4 regions of the Corynebacterium suranareeae genome follow, and region 4 is predicted to be linked to each of the others. Evidence: riboswitches for the same ligand, from Rfam matches in the RefSeq annotation. Region 4 holds a riboswitch; each other region holds the start of a gene.
What was found. A riboswitch is a leader RNA that binds a small molecule or an ion and turns the genes downstream of it on or off. The one in region 4 is predicted to bind thiamine pyrophosphate.

Region 1: linked by a shared signal. The riboswitch ahead of N24_RS04360 (3-oxoacyl-ACP reductase) and the one ahead of N24_RS10655 (thiamine phosphate synthase) in region 4 are both predicted to bind thiamine pyrophosphate.
Region 2: linked by a shared signal. The riboswitch ahead of thiM (hydroxyethylthiazole kinase) and the one ahead of N24_RS10655 (thiamine phosphate synthase) in region 4 are both predicted to bind thiamine pyrophosphate.
Region 3: linked by a shared signal. The riboswitch ahead of N24_RS06095 (ECF transporter S component) and the one ahead of N24_RS10655 (thiamine phosphate synthase) in region 4 are both predicted to bind thiamine pyrophosphate.

Annotation. Positions count from the first base shown of each region.
Region 1 covers NZ_AP017369.1:913,753-921,819, reverse strand. The annotation lists gene N24_RS04385 (dihydrofolate reductase family protein) at 1-110, shown strand, start outside; gene N24_RS04375 (hypothetical protein) at 670-1,176, opposite strand; gene N24_RS04370 (hypothetical protein) at 1,441-2,109, opposite strand; gene N24_RS16440 (LGFP repeat-containing protein) at 2,110-3,234, opposite strand; gene N24_RS16330 (hypothetical protein) at 3,525-3,695, shown strand; TPP riboswitch at 3,898-4,005, shown strand; gene N24_RS04360 (3-oxoacyl-ACP reductase) at 4,060-4,815, shown strand; gene N24_RS04355 (LLM class flavin-dependent oxidoreductase) at 4,815-6,173, shown strand; gene N24_RS04350 (thioesterase family protein) at 6,127-6,921, opposite strand; gene N24_RS04345 (YdcF family protein) at 6,943-7,398, opposite strand; gene purE (5-(carboxyamino)imidazole ribonucleotide mutase) at 7,398-7,895, opposite strand; gene N24_RS04335 (hypothetical protein) at 7,964-8,067, opposite strand, start outside.
Region 2 covers NZ_AP017369.1:1,672,022-1,680,088, forward strand. The annotation lists gene phnC (phosphonate ABC transporter ATP-binding protein) at 1-716, opposite strand, end outside; gene phnD (phosphate/phosphite/phosphonate ABC transporter substrate-binding protein) at 750-1,787, opposite strand; gene N24_RS07900 (HAD family hydrolase) at 1,828-2,487, opposite strand; gene N24_RS07905 (bifunctional hydroxymethylpyrimidine kinase/phosphomethylpyrimidine kinase) at 2,687-4,912, opposite strand; gene thiM (hydroxyethylthiazole kinase) at 4,920-5,726, opposite strand; TPP riboswitch at 5,720-5,829, opposite strand; gene N24_RS07915 (NAD(P)/FAD-dependent oxidoreductase) at 6,630-8,033, opposite strand.
Region 3 covers NZ_AP017369.1:1,270,677-1,278,743, reverse strand. The annotation lists gene N24_RS06130 (ATP-binding cassette domain-containing protein) at 1-303, shown strand, start outside; gene N24_RS06125 (YwaF family protein) at 310-1,023, shown strand; gene N24_RS06120 (PIG-L deacetylase family protein) at 990-1,694, opposite strand; gene N24_RS06115 (calcium:proton antiporter) at 1,714-2,778, opposite strand; gene N24_RS06110 (nucleoside/nucleotide kinase family protein) at 2,826-3,332, opposite strand; gene N24_RS06105 (energy-coupling factor transporter transmembrane component T family protein) at 3,339-4,094, opposite strand; gene N24_RS06100 (ABC transporter ATP-binding protein) at 4,091-5,431, opposite strand; gene N24_RS06095 (ECF transporter S component) at 5,432-6,037, opposite strand; TPP riboswitch at 6,028-6,137, opposite strand; gene N24_RS06090 (4-hydroxybenzoate 3-monooxygenase) at 6,424-7,611, shown strand; gene N24_RS06085 (MFS transporter) at 7,627-8,067, shown strand, end outside.
Region 4 covers NZ_AP017369.1:2,278,615-2,286,681, forward strand. The annotation lists gene lepB (signal peptidase I) at 1-415, opposite strand, end outside; gene N24_RS10640 (S1C family serine protease) at 551-1,963, opposite strand; gene N24_RS10645 (iron-siderophore ABC transporter substrate-binding protein) at 2,492-3,454, shown strand; gene rplS (50S ribosomal protein L19) at 3,691-4,032, opposite strand; TPP riboswitch at 4,302-4,414, shown strand; gene N24_RS10655 (thiamine phosphate synthase) at 4,416-5,081, shown strand; gene thiO (glycine oxidase ThiO) at 5,078-6,202, shown strand; gene thiS (sulfur carrier protein ThiS) at 6,220-6,417, shown strand; gene N24_RS10670 (thiazole synthase) at 6,419-7,201, shown strand; gene N24_RS10675 (ThiF family adenylyltransferase) at 7,203-8,067, shown strand, end outside.

The DNA.
Region 1 (8,067 bases), 1.4 Mb from region 4:
TAGATGAAGGCAAACCAGCGATGCCCCGCCGGATCGAAAGCAACCGTCTCCGCACCGTAAATGTCCGCGAAGTTGGACAATTCACTGAGATCACTCTGGAGACGATTTAAGGGGTTCAATTTGTGGATATTTGGGTAAGTGTGACTCCTGAATAGTCGCTGTAAATTCGCCGTTCAACAACCCACCACAAAACGCGAGTGCTCTTCGGCGCAGTCCGAATTTTACATTTTTAGGTGGGCCTCATTCACAGCTTTAGACATGCGTGATATCTACCAATCACAACCCTACCCATGGACGTAGATTCCAGGGGCAGAACGTTCTTCCTTTAAGAACGCAGTGTTTGGTTTCTGCGATGCCAATAACGCTCCATTGCCACAGCTGCTTCTGCGAGAAAAAACCCAAAACCAACCGGTATTAAATATCCAGTTAGAATTCCATCAGGCTGAGTTACCCTGAAATAGATTCCCATCAAGATAAGAATAATTCCCACACCACCTACCCCCCCCTGAAGCCACAAGGGAGCTCTTCTTGATAGGACACAAGCCACTGAACTCAGCGTTTGGGCCGGACCCCGACCTTGATTATGCAAACCGAGAAACACCTGCGACTTCCATGCGAGAACCACCCTGCACACAGCAAGGTGGTTTCAACGAAAAGTGCACAAGGCACTTAACTGACGGGCGTACGGCACTGGTGAAAATCCTCAATCGTCTGCAACGACGATGATCTCCCAACCACAACCCACCCCTCATCCAACTCACTCACATCACCAACAGTTGTCGTCAGTTGATGCACTTGAGCATCTTTCCCACTCACCCAGGCACTAACAAGGAGCATACCGTTAGCATATTCAGGAAGTGGATCAGAGACCTCAACAATCCACTTTTCATCTGGATTATCAAGGTCAATACGAAAGAAGTCGGACTCAGGACTTTCTGTGCTATATCGCCTATAACTCACATTTTCAACGGAAGGATTCTTAAGAGGACCATTAATCGTAACCAAATCTATCTCAAGGCCGCAGGGTTGCACCACAATAGAAATCGCACCATCATTTGCCCGCGTTAATCCCACCTGCCCTCTGACGTCAGCAGTGATCAAATTTCCACATCCAGCCAAGAGCGTGGTAGTCACACATAGTAATCCGAGAGACGCAGCTTTTAATAGTGCATTCATACCTCTACCTTCTATAGAAAACCTACGACCAACGAGGGCCAGTCAGCATTTGGACTCAGCATACGGATATTTACCTGTAGGCATTGCAGTTTTACATAAGCCGCATTGTTAACGCAGCCTTAAACATCCGTTAGTCGGCTGATTTCACCCCACCATCCGAAATGGTAATCAGACTCCACCGCTTTCGAGACTACAACACATCCATGATGAGAATCCCCCGGCTTCAAACATGGGGAAGTGTCAATCTAGGATGTCTTGTATGAACTAACCAGCAGCTGAATCCACACGCATTAGCTCACCGACATCATTGCGCTCGAACTTATGAAAACTAGTCTCCCCCGAAAAGAGCAGATGAACCGAGGATACTTCTATTTCCTTATGCATCACGTGCTGCATGCTGTACTGGCAGTAATACAGAGCACAATCGGTTTGAAGGTCAACATAAAGACCCCAACCAGCATCTTCATCTGTAGGTTCTTGCGTAATCTTCAAATACCGAAGATTATGTGTCGTCATTGAAAATCCACATGGAGGCGATAAAGGGAGCAGCTCTCGAATAAGAAAATCTCTCCACATCACCATCATGTTAGGAGTACCTAGCAATGAAGAACGAACAACGAATTGACCTGGTTCGAACCAACCATCAGTAGTCAGTTCAGGAGTATCAAAAATCTCCCTCGTTTCACCATTGGTATACCTTACTACCTTGTGCTCAGCCCAGGTCCGTGGATTAAATCGAAATGAAAACGAACTGGGATCTTGCCCATTATGTTTGAGAGAACCAGCAATGCGATATTCTAATTTCTGATGATCACGCCCGAACATGAGAGCCCACCAAAGAGCCTCATCATGTGTGACCGGATATTCTTCCAGATCACAGTGAATATTAGCAGCCACCCATCTTCCGACTGGGTCAAAATGCGTGTTTCCCATCTATCTATCATCCACAGGATTGGTGAACTCGCACAACCTATTACTAGATGGATTTCTCTCGTCAAAAGGATCACACTTAAAACGCCCAATATTTAGTCGAGCACCATTCCATTTCTCCCCTGTAATATCATAGTCTTTCGACGGGATCTTTAATGTGAAAGTAGTCGCCTGAAGATAATATGTACCGCGCGTTTCCGGTATCGGGCCACTCGAAACACTTGCAGCCGTATTCGTGCCTCCGTTCGCCGTATAAAGTTTCCCATCCGGCACCGTCGGATCAATCTGCCACTTTCGATCCTCTTTAAGCTCGTAGTTTTGCTGGAACACTCTAGATGGGAATGTCAAACTTTCAATAGTAAGTTCAACTTTGTGAAGCCTACGCTGGGTCAACGTGTGCTTAATCGAATAAGAAAACTCCTTTGACCACTCAGGAATACCATCTACAGCCTTACCCACACATGTATCAATATTTTTCCTCACCGAGTATGCACTCAACCGTATAGCTGGGCTGGCATCAACAAAGCCGATACTGTTGCATTCAACGTCTGGCAAAGCACGAGCTTGTGGAGCAAGTGAACTCGATGAAGTCGTCACAAGCATTTCCCTAGTTGGCGCATAAAAATGACTCTCTCCACCATCCAGAGAGATAGTCGCACCCTGGTTATCACAGTAAAAATCAACTGGCGCATCCTCGCGGCCAAGTCGTTGAAGAATCAACCCCACAACATCCATACACGCATAATTCTTCGAACCCGAATCTGAAGGTAGGAATATCTGCCCACCTTCGTAATTCTGCCACTTCCCTGTCGAATCGGAAGTAAAGCCACCCGTGGGATAACCATACAAGCCATCTATTCCACCAGAGGTCATCCACATGCTCTCAAAATCACCATAGACTTCCCATGCCCCGAAGCTGGGATGCCAATAGATAACTCCATTATGAAAAACAGAAAAACGGCCAACCCCATCTGAAGCTACTGCTTCATCCGCGATAGGGAAACCAAGTACACTGTTAGGACCACCCAGCGCAAGCCAACGATCCAAAATCAGCCCATTAATACTAGCAACCTGGAACCCCTCCAAAACCGGGCTGCGATACACTCGCCCACCCTGGAACGTCTGCACCCCCTGTAATAAGCAGTGCTGTGGCAATAACACCTACAGCCTTGGGAAACAGTTTCATTCACATATTCCTGTCGTCTCTACATAATGTGAACAAACTGACCCTAACCTGAAAACATCATTAGTTCTGCGGGTAAAACAGATATTCGTGGATTTTCACCCCCGTTATAGACATGGCAAACATCACATAAAAAGATAACTTTTGGCTACTGACTTTTATGCCTATTCAGGGTATTTAAGCGACCCCAATACCAAACTAAAGAAGACGGTGAAACACATGGAAATAGGGCTACATGCATCAAATACTCCACGAACAGCCACCTCAATTTGCACTCGCAAAAATAGCGCAGTCTGGGCTCGACATCGTTCTGCACAAAACTGGCACTATGACCACCAATGGCATCCATGAACTCACCTTGATGCAACAACGCAATCAAGAGCTTGAAGCAAACTTGCTCAGATAGAAAAATGCTTAATCAAGCCCGAGTTTGTCTGCCGAAGCATCCCAACGCAGGATCAACTGGGAAAGACAATCAAGTCGAGGAACTTAAACAAGCAATCGATACGTTGGGAAAAGCTATCGCGCTCATGCGCAAGGATGACACCAACTTAAACGTGGCGGTACCAACTCACCCCACGTGCGACAACAAACTGATACCCTCGGCTACTAGTGACACGGGGTGCAAAAGCACTTTAAAAAAGCTTTCGCTGAGATTACACCCGTCGAACCTGATCCAGTTAGTACTGGCGAAGGGACTGTCGCAAAGCCTACCTACCATGGGATAGGTCTCTTTGCCCTTCGCCCCAACCCAAGAAGGGCGTTTTTTCATGCTTGAATTTTCTGAGCAAATTGTTTTGGTCACCGGCGGTGCACGCGGACTTGGTCGTGCGTTGTCTGAGTCTTTTTTACGCGAGGGTGCTCGTGTTGTGGTGAATTATCACCGTTCGGCTGATGCTGCTGCAGAGTTGGCTGGTGAAAACGCAGTGGCGATTCAGGCTGATGTTCGTGATCGCAGCCAGGTGAAAGGCATGTTTGAGCAGGCCAAGGAACATTTCGGTAGCCCGATCACCACTGTGGTCAACAGCGCTTTGGCGGATTTCAGCTTTGATGGCGATGCGCGCCCCAAGGCAGAAGACATCACGATTGAGCGTTTTGATCAGCAATACACCAGCGCAATCGCGGGCGCGTTGAACACCATTCAGGAGGCGTTGCCTGGTTTTGAGGAGGTGGGAAGTGGTCGTGTGATCAACATCGGCACGAATCTTTTCCAGAATCCGACTGTCCCCTACCACGATTACACCGCTGCGAAGGCTGCACTGTTGTCCCTGACCCGCACATTTGCCAAGGATCTGGGTCCGCGCCACATCACGGTCAACATGGTCAGCGGCGGCCTGCTGCGCACCACCGGCGCCAGCGCCGCCACGCCCGAGGAAGTCTTTGATTTCATCGCCGCAGGCACGCCACTGGGGTCTGTCACGACGCCACAAGAGCTTGCCGACGCCTCCCTCTTCTTCGCCTCTCCCTGGTCACGAGCAGTAACTGGCCAAAACTTGGTCGTCGATGGTGGGTTGGTCTTTAACTGATGAATTCCCAACACATTCACCTCAATCTTTTTGCTTTCGGCGCTGGGCACCATGCGGCGGCGTGGCGGTGTGAGGAGGGAGGCGTCGATAAGCTGGGTCTAATTTCCTGGTGGGAGGAGCTCGCGCGCACCGCTGAGCGCGGCAAGCTGGATGCGGTCTTTTTGGCCGATGGCCAGGCGATTAATCCGGTTGGTTTGGAAAACGGGCCGGGTTGGTTTTTGGAACCGTTGACGGCATTGACTGCGATGGCGCGTGCAACAAACAATATTGGTTTGATCAGCACGATTTCTAGTACGTTTTGGCCTCCCTTTCATGCAGCGCGGATGGTGGCTAGTTTGGATCACATTTCTGGTGGGCGTGCTGGGATCAATGTGGTGACCTCGATGACTGATGCAGAGGCGCGCAATCATGGCATGGATAAGTTGCCGGATCATGATGTTCGCTATGCGCGCGCGGCGGAATTTATCGACACGATCACAGCTTTGTGGGATTCCTGGCCTGTGGAAAGTTTAGTTCGGGATCGCGCTGGAAAATTTGCGGATTCTGCACTGATTAAGCCGATCGATCATGATGGTGAGTTTTTCCAGGTCGCAGGCCCGCTGAATATTCCAAGTACTCCGCAGGGTAGGCCAGTGCTTTTCCAAGCGGGATCCTCACCGCAGGGACGAGAGATCGCGGCACAGTATGCCGAGGCGATTTACTCAGTGGCGTGGGATTTAGGCCAAGCGCAAGATTACCGCTCCGATATTCATGCCCGCGCTGCAGCATTGGGGCGAGAGCCCATGCCGGTGCTTCCTGGTTTGGTGACCTATGTTGGCAAGACCGTGGAAGAAGCGCGTGCAAAGCAGCAGGCTCTCAATGCATTGTTGCCGGTTAAAGACTCACTGAATCAGCTGAGTTTCTTTGTGGGTCAAGACTGCTCGACGTGGGATTTGGATGCTCCTCCCCCACCGTTGCCACCGCTGGAGGAATTTTCCGGGCCGAAGGGGAGGTACGAAACGGTGTTGCGGATCATCGAATCCACCTCACCAACTGTGCGTGAACTTTTAGGTTACCTGGCAGCCGGCGGTGGGCATGCCACATTCATTGGCACGCCGGAAAGCATCGCTGATGAAATCGAACGCTGGATTGACCAAGGCGGTGCCGATGGATTCAACCTCATGCCACCGGTACTACCCCACAGCCTCGATGATTTTGTTGAGCTGGTTGTCCCTGAATTACAGCGACGCGGACGATTCCGCACCGAGTACCAACACAGTACTCTGCGTGGTCACCTGTTTGATACGGATACTTATTCAGTTACTAATTCAGCTACTTGTTCAACTCAGCAATCGGGCGCACTGTCAATGATTGATTAAGTGTTCCCACTGGACCATTGGCATCGTGAATTACTGAGGTTGTAATTCCAATGCCAGTGGGGCCAAACGCCACGCGGGTATTAAACCCGACTTTGGTTCCCACCGGCTGGCGGAATAAGTGGAAGGTTAAATCCACATTCGGGAACATCCACTGTGTAGGGTCTTCCCGAGCTGCCACCCCATTGGCTACATCTAAAAATTTGGAAAACTCAGCTAGTGGTTCCGGATCTTCACCGTGTACTAATGGGATGTCACTTGTCACCCATGCGCGATTTTTTCCAGGAATCTTTCCGGAATCTTCTACACACACGATGCTGTCCATAAACCCGCCAGACCACGGCAGCACAATTTTAGAATCTAAGCACTCCTCCATCGGTGGCATCGCATCGAAAGTATCGCCAGCAATCTCTGCTAAATCTGAGGTTTTTAGCAACCACCCACGTGCACGAATCGTGGCTCGACCATTGATCTCTGCCACCGTTTCCACAAGTTCAATGGTGCGCCCGGGACGAAGGATTGTTGTTTCCAATGAAATATCATCGCGAGCAATCTGGCCTAAGATATCCATGCTGAAACGGCTAAACATCAACACATTGCCCGCGACTTCTTTGCGCCACCGTTCCATATGGTGAATAACCAAACCGGCAACAGGTGCAAGGTGGAGCTCATCATCACGCCACGCGCCACCAGAATATTGCGAGGGAGAATACGTATTGTTTCCACGCGCTAAAAAGTACGCACCTGACATGGGAATACCTCACTTTGTAGATTAGTTGTGTGGAGTTCTCAGCTTGCGCCACAACACCCGGAGAGCAGAATGCGACAACGCTACACACTCCCTCAACGCCATGCCCAATCGCTTGTTTGCTGGGGTGGACGCAGTGACAACTTTAATGGGTATTCCCAAATGCCAGGCCCATAAATAGGTCCGCCAGGCATGGAAACCGCTGGTCACTACAATCCACCGTAGGGTGTCAGGAAACAAAGCGTGGGCGTTTTCCAAATTCTCATTAGTACTAGTGGCCCATGGTTCTTCCACGATATTGGCAACACCGTGGCTTCGAAGATAATCAGCCATGGGTGCAGCTTCACCGAAACCGCTGACCACGACAGGTGAATCCGGGTGCCGGGCTGAAACCTCAATGGCTTTATCCAACCTTGACGCTAATAGATCAGTCACTTGACCATCTACTACCTGCGATCCCAGCACCACGATTGGATTCATTAGCCCAGCAGACGCTTCTTTAGAGCTTCATCCTTGGCTTCAACTTCTTTAGCCATGTTGTCTTGGTAATCGGCCATCTTTGAAATCAAGGAAGTATCCCCCGCACCAAGGATACGAACGGCAAGCAGACCAGCGTTCTTCGCTCCACCAATGGAAACGGTAGCAACGGGAACTCCACCTGGCATCTGGACGATAGAGAGCAAAGAGTCCAACCCATCTAGATCTTTAAGCGCTCGTGGAACACCAATGACAGGAAGAGGTGTAGCCGCAGCAACCATGCCAGGAAGATGTGCTGCTCCACCTGCGCAGGCAATAATCACCTTGACGCCACGCTCATGGGCCGTTTTGGCATAGTTGAGCATCTTTTCAGGAGTGCGGTGTGCAGAAACCACACCGACCTCAAAAGGAATTCCGAATTCTGCAAGAACTTCTGCAGCAGGCGCTACAGTATCCCAATCTGAATCCGAGCCCATGATCAATCCAACTTGAGGTCCCACTATTTTTCTCCTTCAACGCCTAAAAGCTTAACGGTTCATTAGTCTATCGCAGGGTTTTCAGCACTGTTTTAAACACGGATCTGACCATCAAAAGTATTGGAGAAATGCTTAATCGCTGCCATTGCTGTCGCAGTGGGATATTGCGGATGCATCTCTCCGTTCACGGCTTTCA
Region 2 (8,067 bases), 610 kb from region 4:
ACAAGCTTGCCGGCACGCAAACCCACAACCCTCGTAGTGTATTGACGAGCCAAATCAATCAAGTGCAAGTTCACCAACACGGTGAGGCCTTCCACGTTGTTGATGTTCTCCAGGTCGCGCATCACAGAATGCGCGGTAGGCGGATCAAGGCTTGCTACAGGCTCATCTGCCAGCATGACAGAAGGATCTTGCGATAAGGCACGCGCAATTGCAACGCGCTGTTTCTGTCCACCGGACAAAGCACCAGCTCGGGTCCATACTTTGTCCAAAATGCCCACGGACTCCAACGCGTGAAAAGCAATCTGCTTGTCGTGCTCAGTGGGAAGTCCGAGGAGGTTACGCCACCACGCTGTGTGCGCGAAGCGGCCCACCAAAACATTCTGGAACACACTGCTGCGTTCCGAGAGGTTGAACCCCTGGAAAATCATGCCGATCTGCCCACGGGCATCACGCAGCGCTTTCCCCTTCAAGGTGTTGATCTGATGCGGCCCCACCGTCACGGTACCTTCCGTGGCTTGGACAAGACCATTAATCGTGCGAATCAACGTGGATTTACCCGATCCTGATAGACCCACGATGGCCACCATCTCACCAGGATTGATGGTGAGTGAGACATCATCGAGGGCTTTCGTCCCATTGGGATACGTCACCGACACGTGGTCGAAGTCGATGGCCCAAGAGTTGGCCGTGGTGGTAGCCGAAGCATCAGAATTCATATGCGCACACCTTGATTGTTGGAAACAGGGAAACTAGTTGGAGAACTTCTTCAGTATCTCGCCGTAACGAGTGATTTCATCCTGGGCGGTATCAGCAGTCCAGTCAGACAGACCAACCATGTCGAACATGACATCCTTGGCTTCTTCAGAGGAATCTGCATATTCATCCATCAACTCGGTGAGCTTTTCCACCAGGTCGGATGGCAGGGACTTCGATGCTGCGACCCCTCCATTTGGGATCATCTCGGTGTAGGCAAACGCCACAACATCTTCCGCTGCGTGAGGAGCCTCAGACAGCACGGTGGAACGCGCATCCCAGAAACCGAAGGACACTTCAGCGTCACCGTTGAGGACAGACAGCACAGCGTTGTTGTTACCTTCAACGGGTACCTGAACAAACGCAGCATCGGTGTCCATGCCCAGATCCTGCATAGCAACCATTGGGTATTGGTAGCCCGCAGGAGACGTTGCAGCCTGCAGCGCTACCTTGTCACCGGACTCGATCTTTTCCAGCGCATCAAGGGCTGCTGGGCCATTACCTGATGCCGCTTGCCCTTCAGGTTCAATTCCGTTGCAGTAGAGCATGTCAACATCGGAAGCAGCATAGGACGCAGCCACTGGAGCATCGTCGCAGTACTTATCAGGATTGTTGGTGTACGCAACAGCAGAGTACGAGGTGGCACCGAAACGCACATCACGCAGAATTAGCTGCGCATCGTACTGCTCAATCGCGTTATACAGGGAACCCGCATCAGTGATGATCACCTGAGCCTGATCAGCACCCAAAGCCTCAACGGTTGCAGCGTAATCAGACGCCACCACACCATTGACCTCAATACCTAAGTTCTCAGACAGGTAATCAGTCAAAGGAGCCAACGCCTCAGCCAAATCCTCACCCTCCGTGGAAGGAACAAGAGACAAAGTAATGGACTCAGGCCACTGGCTTGCAGCATCCGAAGAAGAGGAAGAAGACTCATCGGAAGAAGAACAACCAACTAGAGCAAGGGTAGAGATCGCAAGCGTAGAAACAGCAACACGCATGGACTTGGATAGCTTAGAGAGCTTGAACATGAGATCTTTAAAAACCTTTCAGCGACATGAGACAAGAAAGTTAAGAAGAGGAGACCCGGGAAGAAACCCAGGCAAGGAGAGGGAGATCAGCGATAGAATCCCCACGCATGGAGACCTTCGCTTCAGAAATGGTTGCTGTAGCTCCAACCAGAGCCGTATCTGCACCTAACTGCGCTGCAGGACTCAGATCGAATTCATAAATATCGCCCACCGCAAGCACCGGACCATCAAGCTGCAAATCAGAAATGATCGAAATCAACCCTGCAGGCTTACCCACCACAAAATGCAACTGATCAAATAAATCAGCAACACCCCACTGACGCAGCACATCATGCACGCCATTTTCCGGGGCATTGGTAGCTAAAACCAACCGAGCATGACCTTTCAACGAGGACAAAATATCCTTAATGCCCCGCACATGCTCAACAGGCGCTAAATCCGAGCCAAGCAACTTCCGGCTCTCGCCATAAGCGATCGACATCGTGCCATCATCAATCCCTAATTCCGACGCCAACTTAGCCACAATGTCATACCCATCACGGTAAATACTCTGACCATCGTCATAGCGTCGAAGCTCCCTGCGCACACGCTCCAGAAAGTCCTTGGAACCCTCCGGTGCAACACACAATGCATATGCAAGGACAGGGCCATGACCAATGGCAAGCGTGCCATCGAAATCAAAAACAATACTGGGTGTCACAAAAAGATCCTTGGATCGGGAAGAAATGGACGATGCGTTCATCATAAAAGTATTTGATGAACACAACGTCCAACCTTGAGTGAACGATCAATGACACCTACATGAACACTTGCCCCAGCCCGACCCCACAGCTGCAAAAGCGCGCCGGGCCACCTCCTAATTGACGGAGATGGCCCGGCGCGCGGGTAGCCCAGTTCAGTTAAATCCAACCGTGTCTGGTGGCTTGATCAAAGAATTCACGTTCATGAACTGAAGCGCTCAAGAATGCTCGAGCGGCATCGACGCGTTGTTCAGAACCCGCATTTTCTAAGGCCTTTTCTAACCGGGCAATGGCAGCACGGGTTCCATTGATAAATTCTTCGCTGGAGTAGGTGTCAAGCCAGTCCTTGTAGGGGTGATCTTCGTGGTTTTGTTCAGCTAGCATCAACCCGATTTCCGCGTAAAGCCAGTAGCAGGGCAGTACTGCAGCAACACCGCACACATAATCTTCTGTGTAGGTGCGCGCGATGAGGAAGTCGGTGTAGGCCATGGTGATATGCGATGGCGCGGATACTGTGGCTCCTGCCATGTAAGAGCGATGGAGTTCAGCTTCAACAACTAAACACTCCGCAGCGCTTTGTGCCCATTCGATTTGTGCCTGCGCATCGGGAGCGATCGAGGATAATCGGGCCAACGCTCTGGAGTATTGGGCAAGATATTGTGCATCTTGGTCAATGTAGAAATCGAACTCTGGGCGCCGGAGGGTGCCGTCGCCAAGCATGGTGATGAAGTCTGAACTGTTGATGCCCGCGATGATATCGCCGCTTGCTTCCCACAGCGCGCGCGTGAATGGCCCGGCAGGTTCGATGCGTGGAGCTGGGCTTTTAACCGTCGATGGGGCAACGAAACTCGTTGCTGTTTGCCCATCTAGGCGCGGCGCTAAAAGGTGATCCCAGGGAGTGGTCTCAGCAGCTGAGAGCATGCGGCGAGTGAGGTGCCCGTGATCGACTGGTCCGTTTCCCGTGCCGACGTGGAGCTGGTCGGCGTGGCGCAGGGCTTCATTAAGCCAGCGTGTGGACCACTCAAGGGCTTTTTCAACGCTCTCACCGGTGGCAATTCGGGTGGCAAGAGCAGCGGACAGGGAACATCCGGTGCCGTGGGAATTGGTGGTGTTGACGCGCAAGTTTTCCACCTGGAATACCGAGCCATCTGGGCGAACGACTGCGTTATCTGCCAAAGCGCCAGTCAAATGCCCACCCTTGACGATAACGATGGTGTCATGCTCAGCAGCAAATGCTTGAGCCTGAGCAATTGCCTGATCCATCGTTGTGGCCGGCTGGCTATCGCACAATACGGCGAGCTCTGGGATGTTTGGGGTAACAACATCCACGTGGGCAGCCAGGCGACGCAAAGATTCTTCAGCACTGGCATCAAGCAACCGGTCACCGCTGGTTGCGATCATCACCGGATCAAGCACCACCGGGCCGTGCTCACGGGAGCCCAACCAATGTGCCACCAGATCTACCGTGTCAGCAGAACCCAACATGCCGAGCTTGATGGCGTCGACCGTGACATCGGAAAAGACTGCATCAAGTTGTTCTTCCAAGAAAGTCAAGGGAGGAGTATGGATTGTGTTGACGCCGTGAGTATTTTGGGCAACCAACGAGGTGACCACACACATGCCATATCCACCACCTGCGGCAATAGATTTCAGGTCAGCTTGAATGCCTGCACCGCCTGTGGGGTCAGTGCCTGCAATAGATAGCACGCGTGGGGTAGAGGGGACGTCCACAAAAGCTCCTTGGAAAGCAGTTAGTAATTGGGAAGCGGCAACTGCAGGATCTGCAGCGGTCATAATTTCAGACACCACACATAGGCCGTCAATGTCAGTACCTGCAAGTTCAGCAGCATTGTCCAGCCCCACGCCTCCAATGGCAACAGACGCAATGCCGTGAGCTTTCGCCAGGGTTGAGATCTCCGCGATGCCTTCAACACCGAGTGCTGGTGCCGCATCTGGTTTGGTAGCTGTAGAAGTCACGGGACCGATGCCAATCACATCGGGCAATGCCACATCAGCGGCTGCACATTGCGCAATCACCGTGCGCAGCTGATCTAAGTTTTCAATGCTCAACCCCAACTCAAGATTGGCGGGAAGCTGCCTTCGTGCCTGAATATAAGGTGTATCGCCTTGGCCAATGTGCAGATGAAGCCCCAGCTCAACCGCAATATCAAGGTAATCATTAACCACAAGCGATACCCCGCGGGCGTCACAGATTTCTTTTAGCTCCACAGCTGCTGCACGAACATCTTGTTTAGGGGAGTTTTTATCACGCAATTGCACCACGGATACCCCGCCTGAAATCGCGGCGTCCACGATTCCGGCAACGTTATCCGGCCCACCACCAAGATGCGGATCTGTCACAAGGTATAAAGAAAAATCAGTCACGGAAATCTTAAGCCTCACGCACATCAATCAACGAAGCCACGGTCTGCGCATCGACCTCATACAAGGCATCAATAAACGCAACCGCGAAACTTCCTGGTGCTGTGGCTTTCTGCGCAGCGATCTGGCCAGCTGCTCCAATGTGGGCGTGTGCCGCCAACACAGCATCATGCTCTGAAATCGATGAACCTACCACAGCACCCAAATAGGCGGCCGTTAAAGCGCCCAACGAACAACCCGTGCCAATCACCAGCTGCAACATGGGATCCCCAGAGCGCAACCATGTCACCCGGTCACCAGAAACAATAAGGTCCTGCTCCCCAGAAACCGCCACAACACCACCGGTGCGATTGGCCAACTGATGCGCCGCATGCAGCGCTGCTTCCACCGAATCGGTCGCGTCTACGCCGCGCCCACCAGCACCCAGACCGGCAAGCGCCACGATTTCTGACGCGTTTCCACGAATTGCGGCTGGCTGCTTATCGACGATTCCCTCCGCATACTTAGTCCTCTCCGACAATCCACCCACAGCAACGGGATCCAGCACCCACGGTGTCCCAGCTTTTAGTGCGCCCTCAATGGCATTGGTCATTCCTTGGTACTGCTCAGTAGAGGGAGTACCTGCATTAATGAGCACTCCGTTTGCGATCGCGGCGAATTCTGCTGATTCAGCTGGAGTATCAACCATCGCAGGGGTAGCTCCCGCAGCAAGCAATACATTCGCGGTGACCTGCATGACCACAGAGTTGGTTAAACACTGAACAAGAGGAGTGTTTTGTCGAACAAGAGTTAAAGAATCCAAAAATGAGTTAGCCACTTTAAAGGCCATCCCTTCGCTAGTACGAGCTAGAGCAGGTTCAACGGGTGTTTTCTCAGCCTCTGGAAATTAAAATCCAGCAACGGCACCCCGTGCCTGCTAATCAGCCTAGCAAAGTGGACGTGTGTACTTTTCCACAGGGGCGGAGGGGCCGGCGGGTAACTCATAAGCGACAATGTGTTTGAATATTCACTACAAACTTGAGATTTCCGATGGATTGTGGTGGATTGTTGCATGTAACCATCCGTTAAATGCAAAGTTTTGTTCGAATTAAAGGGGTGATGTCCTGTTTGTGGTGAGTTCTTGATCAGCACACCTTCAGGTTTCACATTTCCTCACGCGCACCGAAATGATGCGGCCGATATAAACCGGACTTGGGTTAACTCGGCAAACCAGACCAATGCGCGTTAGCGTTTATCGCTTGTTTAAGGCTTCGAGTTTTTCAGATGAACTATGGTGTGCATGAAGCCCTGAAAACCCGTTAGAAGCGCTTCTGGGGAGGTATGACTTTTCAGGTGTCGCACCAAAATGTGAGTGCGACCAAATCAGGAGACCCAGAATCTGCAAAAACTTAAATGTTGGGTCTCTGTGTTTGGTAATGAGAGCGATACGCCAAACCAGGAGACCCACAAACGTCGAAAACGTGATTTCTGGGTCTCTGTGTTTGGTCTCACGCCGTCTCATGCCGCCAAGTGCACGAACATCAAAATCCACACCGGGGCATACAGCTATTTCAGCACTAATCTGGCTCACGTCGGGATCGGATTTCACGTCTTTCTAACAAACACCGAAATGATGAGCGCACAGTTTCGCGTATGGGCACCTAAAAGATCGCCTTCTACAACAAAAGCGTGACTCCCCGTTAAGGAAGTCACGCTCGTTGCTTACTACAGAAAAGTAGACTTACTTTCCGCCGAAACGCTGGTTGTCGCGCAGCTCGATTGGGAGATCTGCAGCGGCCTCTTCCAGCTCGTGTGCGTACTTAAGCATGGCAGTACGGGAGTGAAGCTGCTGGCGAGTGGTGGCCAGGTTCCAACGCTTACGGGACATAGCGTTAAGTCCCCAGCTGATGCCGGAAACGAAACGGTTGCGGAAGCCCACGAGGAACATGATGTGAACAGCCAACCACAGGATCCATCCGATGAAACCGGTGACCTCAACCTTGCCCATCTTCACCACAGCGGAAAAGCGGGAAATGGTTGCCATGGAGCCCTTATCGAAGTAATCGAAAGCTTCGCGCTCAGTGTTGGAGCGGCCTTCGACCTCAGCTGCGATCTGCTCTGCAACATACTCACCACTCTGGATTGCTACCTGAGCAACACCAGGGAGGTTGTTGTAGTTCATCATGTCACCAACAACGAAGACGTTCTTGTGCTCGCCCACAGACAGGTCATCGTTGACCATCACGCGACCTGCGCGGTCAGTCTCAACGCCGGTTTGCTCTGCAATGAGCTTGCCCAGTGGGGAAGCAGCCACACCAGCGGACCAAATCTTGCAGAAGGACTCAATGGTGTGCTCTTCGCCGTCTTTGGTCTTGTAGGTAACCGAGGTGGCATCCACGTTGGTGACCATTGCGTTCAGGCGAACGTTAACACCGATCTTTTCCAGGGTGCGCTGAGCGTTACGGCCGAGACGCTTACCGAATGGAGGAAGAACCTGTGGTGCACCATCAAGCAAGATGATCTTTGCGGAGTTGGTGTTGAAGTTCTTGTACTCACCAGCAAGGGTGCGGTGTGCCATTTCAGCCAACTGACCTGCAAGCTCAACGCCGGTTGGACCAGCACCAACAACAACGAAGGTGAGCAGACGCTCACGCTCAGCAGGATCTTCACAGATCTCAGCACGCTCGAAAGCGCCAATGATACGAGCGCGCAGCTCTAGAGCATCATCGATGGACTTCATGCCTGGAGCGAACTCAGCGAAGTGATCGTTACCAAAGTAGGATTGGCCTGCACCAGCACCAACAACCAGGGAGTCATACTCGAAGACGCGGGTGAACTCACCGAGGGTAGCGGTCACGGTCTGGGACTCGACATTGATGTCGGTGACCTCACCCTTGATGACGTTGACGTTTTCCTGGGAGCCCAGGATCTGTCGGGTTGAAGGTGCAATTTCACCAGAGGACAAGATGCCAGTTGCTACTTGGTACAGCAGTGGCTGGAAGAGGTGGTGATTTGTGCGGTCAATCAGAGTGACATCGACGTCTGCCTTGGCCAGGTTTTTAGCAGCAAAAAGGCCACCAAAACCGGAGCCGATGACGACGACGTGGTGACGGCCGCCTTCGGGGCGGGTTGGGTTAACTGACATATTTGTCAAAGTCTCCTGATCGTGGATCTTAAAG
Region 3 (8,067 bases), 1.0 Mb from region 4:
CTAAAACTCGCTACGCACATGGCAGACAAAGCATCTGTTTTTATTTTGGATGAGCCGACAACTGGTCTGCACCTGGCGGATATTAAAACGCTGCTGAGCCTTTTCGATCAGCTTGTTGATGACGGCAAAACGGTGATCGTTATTGAACATCACCTGGGTGTGCTCGCACACGCAGACCACATCATTGATATTGGCCCGGGCGCTGGATCCGACGGCGGCAAGGTTGTCTTCGAAGGCTCCCCTGCCGATCTAATCAAAACCAGTACCCATACGGGACGCCATCTACACAACTATGTAAATTAAATAGATATGGAATATACTGCAGCTCTTGGTGCGATGCCCCAATACGAAATTGAGCATATTTCTATGCTCATAACAGCTGCCGTGTTGTCACTTATAGCAGTGCCACTTGTGCGGCGTTTTAATTTTGCCCCATTTCTTGGCTGGCTACTGCTCGTGCTGACAACCGCATGGACCTTTTGGGGGTTCCTGCCTGCTTATTACACCGTGGAGCAATCCTGGCCTTTCCACTTTTCAGATTTGCTTCGTGTGATCACCGCAATTGCACTGATCACCAGAGCTCAGTGGGCTACATCGGTAACCATTTTGTGGGGCACCACCACTAACCTCATGTCCTTGCTGACCCCGGATGTGCAATACATGCAGGTACCATGGCTTGAATTCACCATGTATTGGTTCATGCACATCACCGTATTCCTGGCAGCAATAATTTTACTGTTTGGATTCGGTGAAAAACCAGGGATTTTTGGGGTGGTGATATCCGTTGCCTGGGCAATCAGTTGGGGCATTCTTTGCCTCATCGTCAATGCATTTTTGGGCACCAACTACGGGTATCTCTCCACCGAACCAGAATCAGCATCAATACTTGACCTGCTTGGAGGCTGGCCTTTTTATATCGTCGCCGAAGTATTGATCCTGTGCGCAGTGTGGGTGTTGTGGAGCTACTTGATCAACAAACTTCCCATTGCTTACCGTCCAAAAACCCGGAACCCCGCAGCATAACCGCCTTCAATACTAAGCGCTGCTGGGATAAATTCTTCAGGTTTCGGGTGATCAGGCAATGCTGCAAGATATTCCTTGTGCGCTTGGAGGGAAGCTACACCGGCATCAACAGATTCCTTGGATAATTCCATGGTGTGGGTGGGCTGTGGATGGCCCGCAATGATAATCACGTCCGCTCCCCACGGCTGGTGGCCTTCTGCTAGCAGCTCTGGTTGCGCCCAAGGATTAGCAGCATCACGCGTGCCATCAATTCCCGCTAACCCCGCAACGCGGTGGTCAGCCTGATTAAGCCCACCATACGCCTCCACCTCAAAATTGGTGACCACCACGGCATTTGGTTTCCGTATCCGGATCTCACGGGCAATATCTTTACGCAGTTCAAGATTATAAACAAGCATGGAATCCGGATGATCCAGGATTGTTAAATTTTTAACTCCTACCTGCTCACATGCAGCTTGTTGCTCCGCTGCACGCAAAGGACCAGTTTCTGCTGGATCAAGTCCTTGGATTCCTGCTTCACCGTGAGTAAGAAGCAAGTATGACACTTCAATACCCGCATCTGTCCACTCTTTAACCGCAGCAGATAATCCATATTCAGGATCATCCGGGTGAGCTACAACCACCAACACACTGGACCAATCTTGCCATTGCAAAGTTTCAAGTGCACTCATGACCACCAGGCTACCTAAGTCAGCCAAACATGCTCATCATATAAACTCCAAACACCATCAGCAGTACTGATCCATGAACCGCACTTACTTTCCTCGCGCTAAATGCAATAGCAGTGACCGCGATCGTGGTGCCGAGCAACAATAAATTAATGGGAGTTTCTCCCAAAATTACTTCTTGGCCAGTGATCGTTCCAATGATCAACACTGAAGGAATTGTTAGGCCGACTGTGGAGACAAGTGCTCCATGAGCCAAATTGCTGACCCTTTGAATTTCCCCAGTCCACGCGGCTTTAAGTGATGTGATGGTTTCCGGCAAAAAGACAATGGTGGCAATAATTAACCCCGCCATAGCTACCGGAGCGCCAAGACTATCCAACACCTCATCCATCGCCTGCGCCATATTATGGGACAGCATCACGATGGGAAGGACCGTGATGATCAGCACCACACCACGAAATGGAACTTCCCATTTGATAGCGTCTTGAGCTTTTTCTGCCACTTCAACTTCTTGGAATTCACTTGCCTGTGCACCTGTCTGGCGCAGCAGGAAGAACCCATAAACAACGACAGTTAAAACAGCTATAACAATGGATTGCCCTGGTGTGTACTCACCTAAAAATGCTGGCACGGCAAAAGCAATCACCGAAAATGTGGTAATCAGCGTCAAATACGTAGGAGCCCCCACACCATTGTGTGGCATACTTCCGTGCCTTAATCCACCGATCAAAAGACACAGTCCCACGACTAATCCCATGATGATCATAGATACGGCCATCACGGAATCTCGCCCAGCAATCGCACTATCCCCTGGCCCAAGCATGACTGCACAGATCAAAATGACCTCAATAATCACGATGGACAATGTGAGAATCAACGAGCCAAAAGGATCTCCCAAGATATGAGCCAATCGCTCGGCCATTTTCACTACGCCAAACGCGCAGAATAGGATGACCGCTACGATCACTGCCAACTCCAAAATAGAAGGCAAGGCAATCAAGGGGATCAGGAAAATTGATGCCCAGCCAATAATGATGCGGGCGTAATCAAGTGGTTTCAACAAAGGTTTTAACAAAGAAAACGGCATGTTCTCTGGTCAAACTTTCTTAAGAACTCTGGGCCGTTCCCAGGCTGTCAAAAAATAACTTCGGGTCGTCCCGCAGTCTTATCCGAACCTAGCACAATCTCGTGATCGACCTCAATACCTTGAGCAAAATGCTGTCGCTCCTGATCAGCCCATAAATCCCAAAAAGGTGCATAGCCTGGATCTCGCTTTAACGCACGGTGTTTTCGCACGTGTTCTGGACCGGTGATACGGATTGTAAGCAGACACCCCAACGCCGCTGCTCTAGCTTTTGACGACTGCGTTATCGAGCCAGCGCCTTCGATAATTATGCTTCGACCAGGTATTAGAGAAACCCACTCTCCTTTCTTATTGTTGTCCCAATCCCACCGGTGGTAACCAGGATTGTCCGCAGTCAGAATACTGTGAGCGACAATCTCTGAGGCAGCAGCAAGTCCAGTCCACCCGGGATAAAAATCATCCAGGTGGACTAGTTGGAAACCTGTTTGGGCTGCTAGATCTAAGGCCAAGGTTGTCTTGCCTGCACCAGATTGCCCATCAATTAAGACAATATTCATGTGCGCTTAGGTTCCGAGGAATTTAAAGAATCCCGTCTGAATGGCTATGAAAATGGCACTTGCTGAGATCGCCGCACACACCACAATCAAGACGGCATCACGGATTCCGACCGTAGATTCACGCGCCCACGTGCGACCTTGAGTTCCACCAAAACCGCGAGCTTCCATTGCTGTTGCAAGTTTTGACCCACGACGAAGCGACAGCACCAACAGCCCAAAAGTCATGGTGAAAAAGTGCTTAATCCGTCCTTGATCAGCGATACCGCGGGCACGTCGTGCACGGGACATGGAATACCAATCTTCACGGAAAAGTGTCATCAAACGGCTTCCCGCCACTGCCCCAATCACAAAACGCTCGGGTAATTTCAGCAGTTGGGCCAGGCCATCGCCGAGATCAGTGGGATCAATTTTGGCGATTAACACAACCACAGGTAGGCCGATGGCAAGGACTCTTAATCCAATTGCAGCTGCCAGCGCTAGCGAATTATCCGTCACGTGAATGAGTAAAAAGCTGAAATACTCTTTGCCTTCTGGTCTTCCATATAGAGCCATGGACAGCGCAGCCACGGGTGCCATGAGAAACAAAGGCCAGCCACGTTTAAGCAACATTTTCCACGTCACACCAGCAAACGGCGCCATGATGATCGTTGCCGCCAGCGCGATTGCCGCCGACATGACATCCACGCTCAACAACAATGGCGTGGTTAATACCATGAGCGCGATGATTCTGGTGACGGGATTGATATTGGCTAGAAGATTCATCGTGTTGTCACCTCAATGTGATGATCGCCCAATGCTGCAATGAAATCTGGATCATGGGTGACAGAGACCACGCTGATGCCAGTTTCGGTCAATTCACGCAGCAATAGCACCAGCTCTGTAAAAGTTTCAGGATCTTGACCAAAGGTTGGCTCATCCAAAATAAGAAGCTTCGGCGCAGCCACCAATGCGGTTGCTACCGACAGTCGACGTTTTTCGCCACCACTTAAAGTAAAAGGATTGGCGTGTTCTAGATGACGCAACCGCAGACGGTCAAGTAATTCCTCAATCCGGTCTCCAGCATCCACTTTCATGATTTTGGGCCCAATTTCCAGCTCATCACGAACGGTGCGGGCAACGAACTGATGCTCAGGATCTTGAAACACCGTGCCAATGCGGGCAGCAAGCTCGGCGGAACGCCACTTGTGCGGCGGATTTTTTAGTCCTTTTCTTAAACCTTCGGAAAGCTCCAGCTGCCCACTTTTAGGCGGAATCAGTCCACCCATCGTCAACGCGAGCGTAGATTTTCCAGCGCCATTGGGCCCAGTGATCACCGTGGAGGCGCCTTCCGGCACCTCAAAACAACGCATGCCGCCCCAGGTACAAAGCAAGTCCTGCGCCCACAAAATCGGATTGCTTTTCGACGGCTGCGCCTTAGGCAACCTACCAACTCTTTGCAACTGCTCAGGCTGGATATCCCGGCCATCAGAAATACTGATAATGCGGTCAATGGTGTTTAACCACAGTTCATGGCGGTGCTCCACCACAATAAGTGTTGCGCCCGTTTCCGCCACTACTCGATCCACAGCTGCGACAACATCACGTTGTCCCTGGGGGTCAAGGTTCGCGGTGGGTTCATCAAGCAAAATTAACCGCGCACCCATCGCAATAACACCAGCTAGCGCCAAGCGTTGTTTTTGGCCTCCCGAAAGATACTTGGTGGGATGGTTAAGAGGGAGATCCAAACCAACTAATTTCAGTGCGCGTTCTACTCGTGGCCAGATTTCCTTGCGCGGGATCTGGAGATTTTCACACCCAAATGCCACATCATCACCGATGCGAGAAGCAATGACTTGGGAATCTGGATCTTGGAGAACTAAACCGATGGAGGGGGCGTCGACAAGCAATTCCCCCATGCTTATGCCCTCGTCGGAGCCGCCGAGGACGCCGGCCAGTGCGGCGAGGAGCGTGGATTTTCCGGCGCCTGACGCGCCGGTAAGAAGTATGCGCTCACCTGGTTTAACCTCAAAGTTAACGTTTTCGAGCGCAGGGTTTTGCCTGGATGCATGGCGGTAGCCAAAGTTGCGCGCCACAACGCGCGTGCCAAGTGTGGTGGTCATTTAAACCTCGCGGCCAGCGGCAAATCGATCCAGTGCACCAGTTCGCGCAAGCGCTTTAACCAAGAACCAGCTGAGCAGTCCAGCCAAAATCGCGCCAGAGATCAACACTGTGACGGAATAGATGACGTTGAAGGACAGGGATTTTGCCAAGTTTCCGTAGAAGAACATCTCAAGGAAAATTGCGCCAACACCGGCACCCATTCCTGCAAACATGGTGGTTGGAAGGCTGTAACGACGGTAGAGGAACAACGCAAAGATAATTTCTGCACCAATGCCTTGCGCAATTCCGGAGTAGATGGTGGAGATACCAAACTGTGAGGCTAGCGCCGCTGAAACACAAGCGGCGACAACTTCCACGAAAATCGCAGCGCCAGGTTTGCGGATTACTAAACCACCCAACACTCCGCCCAACAGCCAAATACCGATGGCAATTCCACCCAAACCAGGAGTTAGAGCGTTAAATGCCGTGGTCCAGGCATAGCCGATGGAGTTCCAGACGATGAAAATCAATCCACACGCGACACCCAAAACGGATGCGATGACAATGTCAATAACACGCCAAGAAGACTTTGGTTGATTAGTTTTTTGCATGGCGGGACTAGCCATTATTTCCTCCCTATCGCCGGCATTATCCGGATCAGGTTCAACGGTCCTGGCTGTGCCAGATCTCAGCCCGGATTTTCACCGAGCACCCGTGTCTATCAAATTAAGTACGCGTTCACACTAGCCTAAACCGGGTGAAAAACCTAGAAACTGGTGAAGAAAAATACATATCCACGCCAAACCCTGAAGCACACCCCTAGCCACACCCTTGTCGAGTGATTTCGGACGCTTTTACGCTGGCTGTGACTTTAACCCCAATTTTTTAACCAGTTCGCAGCGCGAACAAGTTGTCATAGCACGCACCTTCCCATACATTGAGGCCTAAATCACTGTGAGGGAAGTCATTAACTGGGCATCACCCACAGTGGGCACACGAAAAGGAGTTTCCCATGAATCACGTACCAGTGGCCATTATTGGCGCAGGACCCGCAGGGCTAACCCTCGCGCACCTCCTCCATCTTCAAGGTGTGGAATCAATTGTTTTTGAGTCCCGCACCCGCAAAGAAGTAGAAGAAACCGTGAGGGCTGGAATCCTTGAACAAGGCACCTTGAATTTAATGCGGGAAACCGGTGTCGGCGCCCGCATGGAAGCCGAAGCCGACCACGATGAAGCCATCGACATCTCCATCAACAACGAACGCACTCGAATCCCACTAACCGAACTTACGGGACATAAAGTAGCGATCTACCCACAGCATGAATACTTAAAAGATTTCATTGCTAAACGCATCGAAGATGGCGGTGAATTACTCTTTAGCACCACTGTTGATTCCGTAGAAAACTACGAAGGCGACCTAGCGAAAGTTACATACACCGAGGCTGATGGATCATCGACCACCATCACCGCCGATTATGTCATTGCTGCAGATGGATCCAACTCGCCTTACCGCAAACTCATCACCGAAGACGGTGGTGTGCGCGCACGCCACGAGTACCCCTATGCATGGTTTGGCATCTTGGTCGAAGCACCAAAAACCCAAAAAGAACTCATCTACGCAACCCACCCAGAAGGCTTTGCCTTAATTTCTACCCGCACCGATGAGATCCAGCGCTACTACTTACAGTGCAACCCCGACGACACCCCTGATATGTGGTCTGATGATCGTATCTGGGAGCAACTCCACCTACGCGCAGACTCCCCCAGCATTACCGTTTCTGAGGGACGCATCTTTGACAAAGCAGTACTTCGCTTCCGTTCTGCAGTTACCGAACCAATGCAAAAGGGACGACTGTTCCTCGCAGGCGATGCCGCACACACCGTGCCGCCAACCGGCGCTAAGGGCCTTAACTTGGCAGTAGCTGATGTTGCAGTTCTTGCCCCAGCGCTAGTTCGCGCGTTGAAGAAAAAGGACACCGGACTGCTAGACAGCTACACCTCCCTGGCAGTCCCCCGCATTTGGAAAGCACAACACTTCTCCTACTGGATGAGCTCCATGCTGCACGCTGTTCCTGGCGAAGATCACTTTGCCACCCAGCGCCGATTTGCTGAACTGCGCTCCGTTTTAGAATCCCAATCAGGCCAACGCTATCTCGCTGAGCAGTACGTTGGACGCGACCTACCAAAATTCGAGGTATAAACACCCGTGACAACAATTTCTGCAAACCACACGACAAAAACCAAAAGTGTCGGAACAGTCCTCGCACTTTTATGGTTCGCAATCGTCCTCGACGGCTTCGACCTTGTCGTACTAGGTGCAACAATCCCGTCCATGCTGGAAGATCCCGCGTGGGATCTCACCGCAGGACAAGCCACACAGATTTCCACCATTGGTCTTATCGGAATGACCATCGGCGCGTTGACCATCGGATTCCTAACTGACCGTCTAGGACGTCGACGTGTGATGCTGTTTTCCGTAGCAGTGTTTTCTGTATTCACACTTCTACTGGCTTTCACCACCAACGTTCCGCTATTTAGCCTGTGGCGTTTCCTAGCCGGCGTTGGCCTTGGTGGAGCACTTCCCACCGCCATTGCCATGGTGACTGAATTCCGACCAGGCTCAAAGGCCGGATCTGCATCTACCACGCTCATGACC
Region 4 (8,067 bases):
CCGGCGCGACAAGCCCCACGTAGGAACCCAAATTCTGCAACCCCCGGATGACCGAGTTGTCCGAACGCTGGGTGGTAAACCCTACGTTCCACGAATCAGTTCCCTTGAAAACGATGACGTCTCCTGGTTCTGGATCGCTGAAATAGTAGGAAACTTTCTCCACCAAAATGCGATCACCCGTGCACCCCTCACATCCGTGCAAGGTTGGCTCCATCGATCCACTGGGGATCATATACATCCGTCCAACGAATGTCTGTAGGACGAAAATCAACGCGAGGGTCAGCACGACCACCACCGGGATTTCGATGTACCACGGTGTTGGCTTTGATTCCTTTTTCGACTTTCTAGCACGTCGACCGAACCGACCGCCCTGGTTGGAATCGTCAGAATTAGATGCACTAGATAAATCAGTCACGGAAGTTCACTTTAGCAGTATTACTTTAGAGCTGATTAGACCTATGTAAATGCAATGAAAAAGTCGGCTAAGACAGCACATAATTTTTCCGTGCTGTCTTCTCCATCCAATGATGGGCCTATAAAAGGGCGGAACCTATTTAAGACGGAACGTAGAGACAATTCCCTCCAACACTGTGGTTAGTTCATATTCACCGTTGAGCTGAGTCAACAGCACTAATGTTCCAGTTTGCTCGTAATCTTGTGTGGCCAACACGATGAGAGTTGTGCCATCGCAGTCATATTCGTTGAACGGGCCACGATAGTATCCGTCATCCCAGGTATCAGTGGTTAATAGGTCACAGCTTTGGTTGAAACTGAATTGGTCCAATGCTGCCTCAGGAGCCGTACCTGCATCAGTTGCCAGCATCCAGATTCCAGATGCACTGAATGTTTCCCAAAACGCGCCCAAATCAGGTGCTGCTGCTACAGAGTTCCAGAATCTTCCTTGTGGGTCGGTCCAGGCTTCCCCGTCGATTTGTGCCCATTCGACTGGCACTGACACGGCAATAGTTGATTCATTATCCGTAATTTCCACGGATTGGCCACTATATTCACCGACAGCTGCGGCCGCAGCGGGGTCCTGTCCCCCAAAGACATTTTCGGCAGTAACCGCTAATTCTCTGCCATTAATTTGGCCCTCAAGTAGCACTTCCGCACTTGGCCGAAGAACTTCAACATCAATGGTGCCATCGACTCCTTGGGTGTCTAGAACTTGGCAATAGCTACCTAGGTTTCCGCCGTCACCAACACTTACACCGCCAAGTTTAAGAATCAGATCACCAGGCTCTATTCCTGCCTTATCTGCGGGACCGCCCGCTTCCACCGAAGACACCCACACGCCGAAAAATTGAGGGTCGCCACTGTCCCATGCTTGCGCATTAATTCCAATTGATGAGACACGTTTGCCATCGATCATGTCCTGAATAACGTCTTTTACGACGTCTCTATGGATGGCAAAACTGTAGTCAAGTGAATCATCACCGGCATAATTAACGCCTAAGACTTTGGCATCGGCAGTAATCAGTGGACCTCCAGAATTTCCACCACGGATACGTGCATCATGTTCGATAACATGTTCCAAAGAAGCCCATTGGGTATCAAATTCAAAGTCAGACTTTGACACAATTCCCCTGGTCAACGTGAAATCATCAGCGTATCCCACTGGAAATCCAGCCGAGTACACATCCAGACCTGTAGTGATGTTTCCTTCGAACCACTCGAAGTGAGGGAGGTCTTTTGCACTTAGTTGTACAACAGCGAGGTCCAAGCATTCAGATGCACCAAGCACTCGCATGCTTGCTTTGTCATCACCATCTGCACCGTACAATCCATCCAAACGGCCAGCACCAACCACCACGTGATTATTTGTAATGGCAATTCCTGACGGATCAATAATAAACCCAGATCCTTGCCAAGCAGATTCTGAAGGATCAAGCGTACCTGGCTCAATAAATGTACCTTGACCTGTGATTTTCACTGTCGCATCTGCCAACGAATCAAAAGTCACAGCATGTTGACTCGCAGCTATTACTCCATCACCGCCATTGCTTGCGGCTTCTAGCGATTCATCGGTCCCGGTTGACGTGGAACAACTTGCGGCCAATAAAGCCAAGACGCTAAGCACCGAACAGCTCGCGTAACTAAACCTTCGGGGAAATATTTTAAGAACCATGATGGGCTCCTTTGTTTGCACCCTGGATCACACGCATATCCAAAGGTGGGTAAATAGGTGCAAGACATTGACCAATCTAAAAAAGTTACAAATGAGGACTCAAACCCTAAGTGCAAAGCCTTTTATGCAAAACCCTTTAACTGACCCTTAAACCAACCCTTTAACTAACCCAGCCCAAAATTCCTACAAAGCACCCAACGATTCACAAAACTTTTTCCTGGAGTAAGTTTCTCCAATTTTACTACTTTTTACCTGGAAAATACATCAACATCATTAGGTATTTCAAGCCAGCACGCACGCTCTACCCAATCGCACACGCTTGCCCGTTTGACAAATATTTTTAGGCTTGGCTAACTTTTCTTTATGCCTAAATCTACGCGGGTGACCCCCACGAGCATCGCACAAGCAAAACTCTCTCGTCGTGCTTTTCTCGGAACGTTGCTGGGGACTACAACGCTCGCTATTGCTGCATGCTCACAAACATCACAATCATCTGAAACATCCCAAGGTCAAACATCGTCAGCTGCAGACAGTCCTTCTGAAGATCAGCGCATTGTCGCTCTCAACACGGGACAATTGGATAACTTGCTGTTGCTAGGAATTACCCCAGTTGGAGTTGCAGCAGCTAAAAATGCCGACCTTATTCCGCAGTTCCTCAGGGATCGTTTCGGTGCAGAGATGGATCTAGATAGCATTGCAGATTGTGGTTTTCGCCAAGATCCAGATATTGAAGCCATTGCAAATCTAAATCCCACTTTGATCTGCGCAAATTCTCGATCCGATGAAGCACTGCTGACCAAACTGCGCGCCATCGCCCCTGTGGTAACCGGCGAAGGTGGTGGTGAAAACTGGAAGCAGGATCTTCTCACCATTGCAGAAGCAGCAAACGTGAAAGACAAAGCCGAAAGTCTCCTGCAAGAGTACGAAGACACCGCAGCTGAGATTGCAGCAAACCAGCCCAGCACGCCACCATCAGTGTCTTTCCTCCGCACAAAGGATGATGCATTCCAGATGTATGGGGCTGAGTCAATGGCAGGTACCGTTGCTGGGGATTGTGGATTCGCTCGCCCAGAAGCCCAACAATTCACCGATCAGGCTGGACAAGACTTATCCGCTGAGCTCATTGCCGAAGCAGACGCCGACTGGTTGTTCTACGGAGTGCAAGACGGAAAATCCAGCCCAGAAGACACCCCTTTGTGGCCCTCACTGAAAGCAGTTCAATCTGGTCAAGCTATCGCCGTGGATTATGATTCCTGGTACATGAACGCCTCACTGGTTTCAGCTGGCATTATTCTTGATGGATTAAAAACTAACGTCGCAGTTTAAGCAGTTAAGCAGCTAAGCAGTTTAAGCAGTTTAAGCAGTTAAGCAGTTAAGCAACTAAGCAGCTAAGCAGCTTAAACCGTTTAAGTACTTCAATTAGCTTAGATCAGACCGCCGGACACACAATGTGTCCGGCTCACATCTCTATCAAAAGCAGAAAACCCCCAACCATTCACTAAAAGTGAACGATCAGGGGCTAGTCCAAAAGCTAGCAAGTAGCTATAGACCAAACGCTAAAATTAGCGCTTCTCCTTAATACGTGCAGCCTTACCGCGCAGTTCGCGCAGGTAGTACAGCTTCGCACGACGAACATCGCCACGACGGACGACCTCGATCTTCTCGATGTTTGGGGAGTGTACTGGGAAGGTACGCTCAACACCGATACCGAAGGAAACCTTACGTACGGTGAAGGTTTCGCGAACTCCGCCGCCTTGGCGACGAATGACAACACCCTTGAAGAGCTGGGTACGGGTGTTGGTGCCTTCGATAACCTTTACGTGAACGTCGAGGGTATCGCCTGCACGGAATGCAGGAACGTCATCGCGCAGGGATGCTGCGTCAATCTTGTCCAGAATGTTCATTTAAACAATCCTTTTGCTAGTAGGGAAAGAGGACCCTGGCGGCACTTTCCCAGTTTTGGGACGCTCGGCCGGTTCGTATCCGTTTCAATTTTCGAAGCTGTTACTTTCAACCCAACCGAAATCGGGTTTGCACAGTCAACTGGAATATTCTTTCACATCCCCTACCCTATTTTCAAACCTGAATTCCACCCCCCTCATTCGGGTGCCGATTTTCAACGAAGTTTTATCTAATCGTTGACAAAAGTATGTTGTCAGGCTTGACTGGTTGCACATTACCCCACGGGTGCCCAAAGCATTGGGCTGAGATTGTGCGCTGTTGCTGCGCGGGACCGTTCGAACCTGTCTGGTTAGAACCAGCGAAGGAAGCGAGGACTGATTGACCCGTGTATAAAAATCGTTTTGACCTGCGTTGTTATGTCGTAACTGGTGCTGGTTCCGTTGAGGAGATCGTGCACACCGCGTCGCAAGCCGCCTTAGGTGGTGCGGGTGTTATCCAGGTACGTTCAAAACCGATTTCGCCAGAGGCGATGAGAGAGCTAGCGGCCAAGGTCGCGGTCGAGGTTGCGCGGTGCAACCCTAAAACGCGTGTGCTTATCGACGACCACCTCGACGTTGCTATTTCCTTAATGCGTGAGGGTTTACCGATTCACGGTGTGCATCTTGGACAAGATGATGTCTCGGTTTTTCAAGCTCGTGAGTTGTTAGGTTCTGATGCGATTATTGGATTGACTACTGGCACAGCAGAGCTGGTGACTGCAGCTAATGAGGCTGCCCATGTGTTGGATTACATCGGTGCTGGCCCGTTTAGAAAAACCCCAACGAAGGACTCTGGTCGCCCACCCATTGGTCTTGATGGCTATCCCCCATTGGTGAAGTTGTCGGCGCTGCCGGTCGTGGCTATCGGTGATGTCACCCCTGATGATGTCCGCGATCTCAGCGCTACCGGCGTGGCGGGTGTTGCGATGGTTCGGGCCTTTTCACAATCTGATAATCCGCAAAAAGTCGCGCATGAAGTGCTGGAAAATTTTGAGGCGGGAAGGGCCTTATGACTAAGAGCGCAATTGTCATTGGTGGCGGAATCATCGGCTTGACCACATGTTTTGAATTCCAAGAGGCGGGTTTTCAAGTCACGTTGATTGATCCTGATCCAATTTCTGGGGCAACCCACCATGCTGGCGGAATGTTAGCCCCTACTGCTGAGGTGCAGTATCAGCAGCAGGATTTGATTCAGTTGATGAAAGAATCGGCAAGGCTTTATCCCGATTTGCTCGAGCGGGTCTCCAAATACACAGACCTTCCCACCGGCTACCGCACAGAGGGCACGCTGTTGGTGGGTGCGGATCGCACGGATGGTCTGCATGTTGCTGAGCTCATCAAATACATGCACTTGATGGATCTTCCCGTGGATTTTTTAACTACTCGTCAGGCTAGATCCGCGGAACCAGCATTGTCACCCCGAATTTCCAAAGTGGTCAACATTGATGGTGATCACCAGGTTGCTCCTCGTTTGTATGCCCGGGCGTTATTGGACGCAATTCTGCAGCGGGGTGCAGAGCACATCGCCGACACTGTGATCTCTATTGATGGCCACGACCCCTGCTTGACCGTAACCATGGGTTCGGGGGTGAGGGTGGCGTCGAAAAGCGTTGTTGTTTTAGCGGCAGGCCTAGGCGCCGCACGCATTCCTGGGTGGTTTGAGGGCGCAAACCCGCTGCAGTTGCGGCCGGTGTACGGCGATATTATTCGCGTTCGGGTGCCGGAGAAGTTGCAGCCGATGGTGAGCAAAGTGATTCGCGGATTTGTGGAGGATCGGCAGGTTTATATCATTCCCCGCGATGATGGCACGTTAGCTATTGGTGCGACCAGCCGTGAAGACCACCCGCATCCTAAAACTGGCTCGGTTTATGATCTCCTCCGCGATGCCACCCGTCTGGTTCCAGGTATTGAGGAAACTGAATTCCTCGAAGTCACTTGTGGTGCCCGCCCGGGAACTCCCGATGATATTCCATATTTGGGATGGGTGGGTTCCAACGTCATTGTGTCAACAGGCTATTTCCGCCACGGCATTTTACTGGCGGCTCTCGGTGCGCGCGCTGCCGTAGATCTGGCCACCAAGAAGCCCGTGTTCCCCACTCTTGATGTGTGCGATCCTTTTCGCCACCGCACTTAAAAAGGACTTTCTTTAAGATGATCAATTTTACTTTCAATGGCACCTCTATGCATTGTGCGGAGCTTTCCGTGGAGCAATTGGTAAAACAAGAAATCGGCCATGACACCGGAGTCGCAGTGGCTATCAATGCGGCTGTGGTCCCCAGGTCACAGTGGTCACGCATGATCAGCAATGAAGATTCCGTCGAAATTCTCACCGCAATCCAGGGAGGTTAAAATGCTGCACATTGCTGATAGAACTTTTGATTCTCACCTCATCATGGGCACCGGTGGCGCAACCTCACAGGCGTTGCTGGAGGAATCCCTTGTTGCCAGTGGAACCCAATTGACCACCGTGGCGATGCGCCGCCATCAAGCCAGCGCTGAAGGTGGCGAATCCATTTTTGACATGCTGCGCCGTTTAGGAATCGCCCTTTTACCCAATACAGCAGGCTGTCGCACTGCCCGCGATGCGGTACTCACCGCCCAACTTGCCCGAGAAGCACTTGGCACAAACTGGGTAAAAGTGGAGGTCATCGCCGATGAACACACACTATTGCCAGACACTGTTGAGCTTTTAGATGCCTGTGAACTCCTCGTCCAGGATGGCTTCACTGTCCTTGCTTATACCTCTGACGATCCCATCACCGCTAGCCGTTTAGAAGACTGTGGCGTTGCAGCTGTCATGCCGTTGGGCTCCCCCATCGGAACCGGACTTGGAATACTCAACCCACACAACATTGAATTAATCTGCAGTCGAGCAAGCGTGCCCGTCATTCTCGATGCCGGTGTCGGCACTGCCTCAGATGCCACCCTAGCCATGGAACTAGGCTGCGACGGAGTGCTGCTAGCCTCTGCGATTAACCGCGCACAAAATCCAGTAGCAATGGCTGAAGCAATGTTCCGCGCTGTTGAAGCTGGCCGATTAGCCGCCCAAGCCGGAAGAATCCCCCAACGCCAACACGCTGTTGCATCCTCTAGTTTCGAGGGTCTCGCGTCTTGGGCTGAGCAGGTGCTTTAAAATGTCACAACTTCCAGATATTGAACTTCATCGAACTGCCCGACAGCTAGCATTGCCTGGCTATGGCATCGAACAACAAACAATACTGCATAATGCCCACGTTCTCGTCATTGGCGCAGGCGGTTTGGGCTGCCCAGCCATGCAGTCGCTCGCCTCAGCAGGTGTTGGAACCATCACGGTTATCGATGATGACACAGTAGATATTTCCAATATCCACCGTCAGATCCTGTTCGGGGCAAGTGATGTCGGGCAGTCTAAAGTCTCCGTTGCAGCCAGGTGCCTCAAAGAGCTCCAACCAAGCATCACCGTCAACGCCCTGAATCAGCGAATCACTCCAGAAAACGCCTGCGCACTGGTCGCTTCAGTCGATCTTGTCCTAGACGGATCCGATTCATTCAGCACCAAGTACCTCGTATCCGACGCCGCTGAAATCACCGGAACCCCACTTATTTGGGCAACTGTGCTGCGTTTTCACGGCGAACTCGCACTCTTCCACTCAGGGCCTAACAACCGCGGCGTCGGTCTTCGCGACGTCTTCCCCGAACAACCATCAGCAGATTTCGTCCCCGATTGCGCCACCGCTGGAGTCCTCGGCGCCACCACCGCGACCATCGGAGCACTCATGGCCACACATGCCATCGGATTTCTCACAAAGATCGGCGACGTCCAACCAGGAGTCCTCCTTTCCTACGACGCATTCCCCGCCACCACACGCAGCTTCCGCGTCTCCGCCGACCCCGCGCGCCCACTGGTCACCGAGCTCCGCAGCTCCTACGAGGCAGCAAGGCCCGAAACAACAACGCTTATCGACGCCACCCTCAACCATCTCCTCACCGCCCTCGACATCCGCGAACCTCATGAAGTCC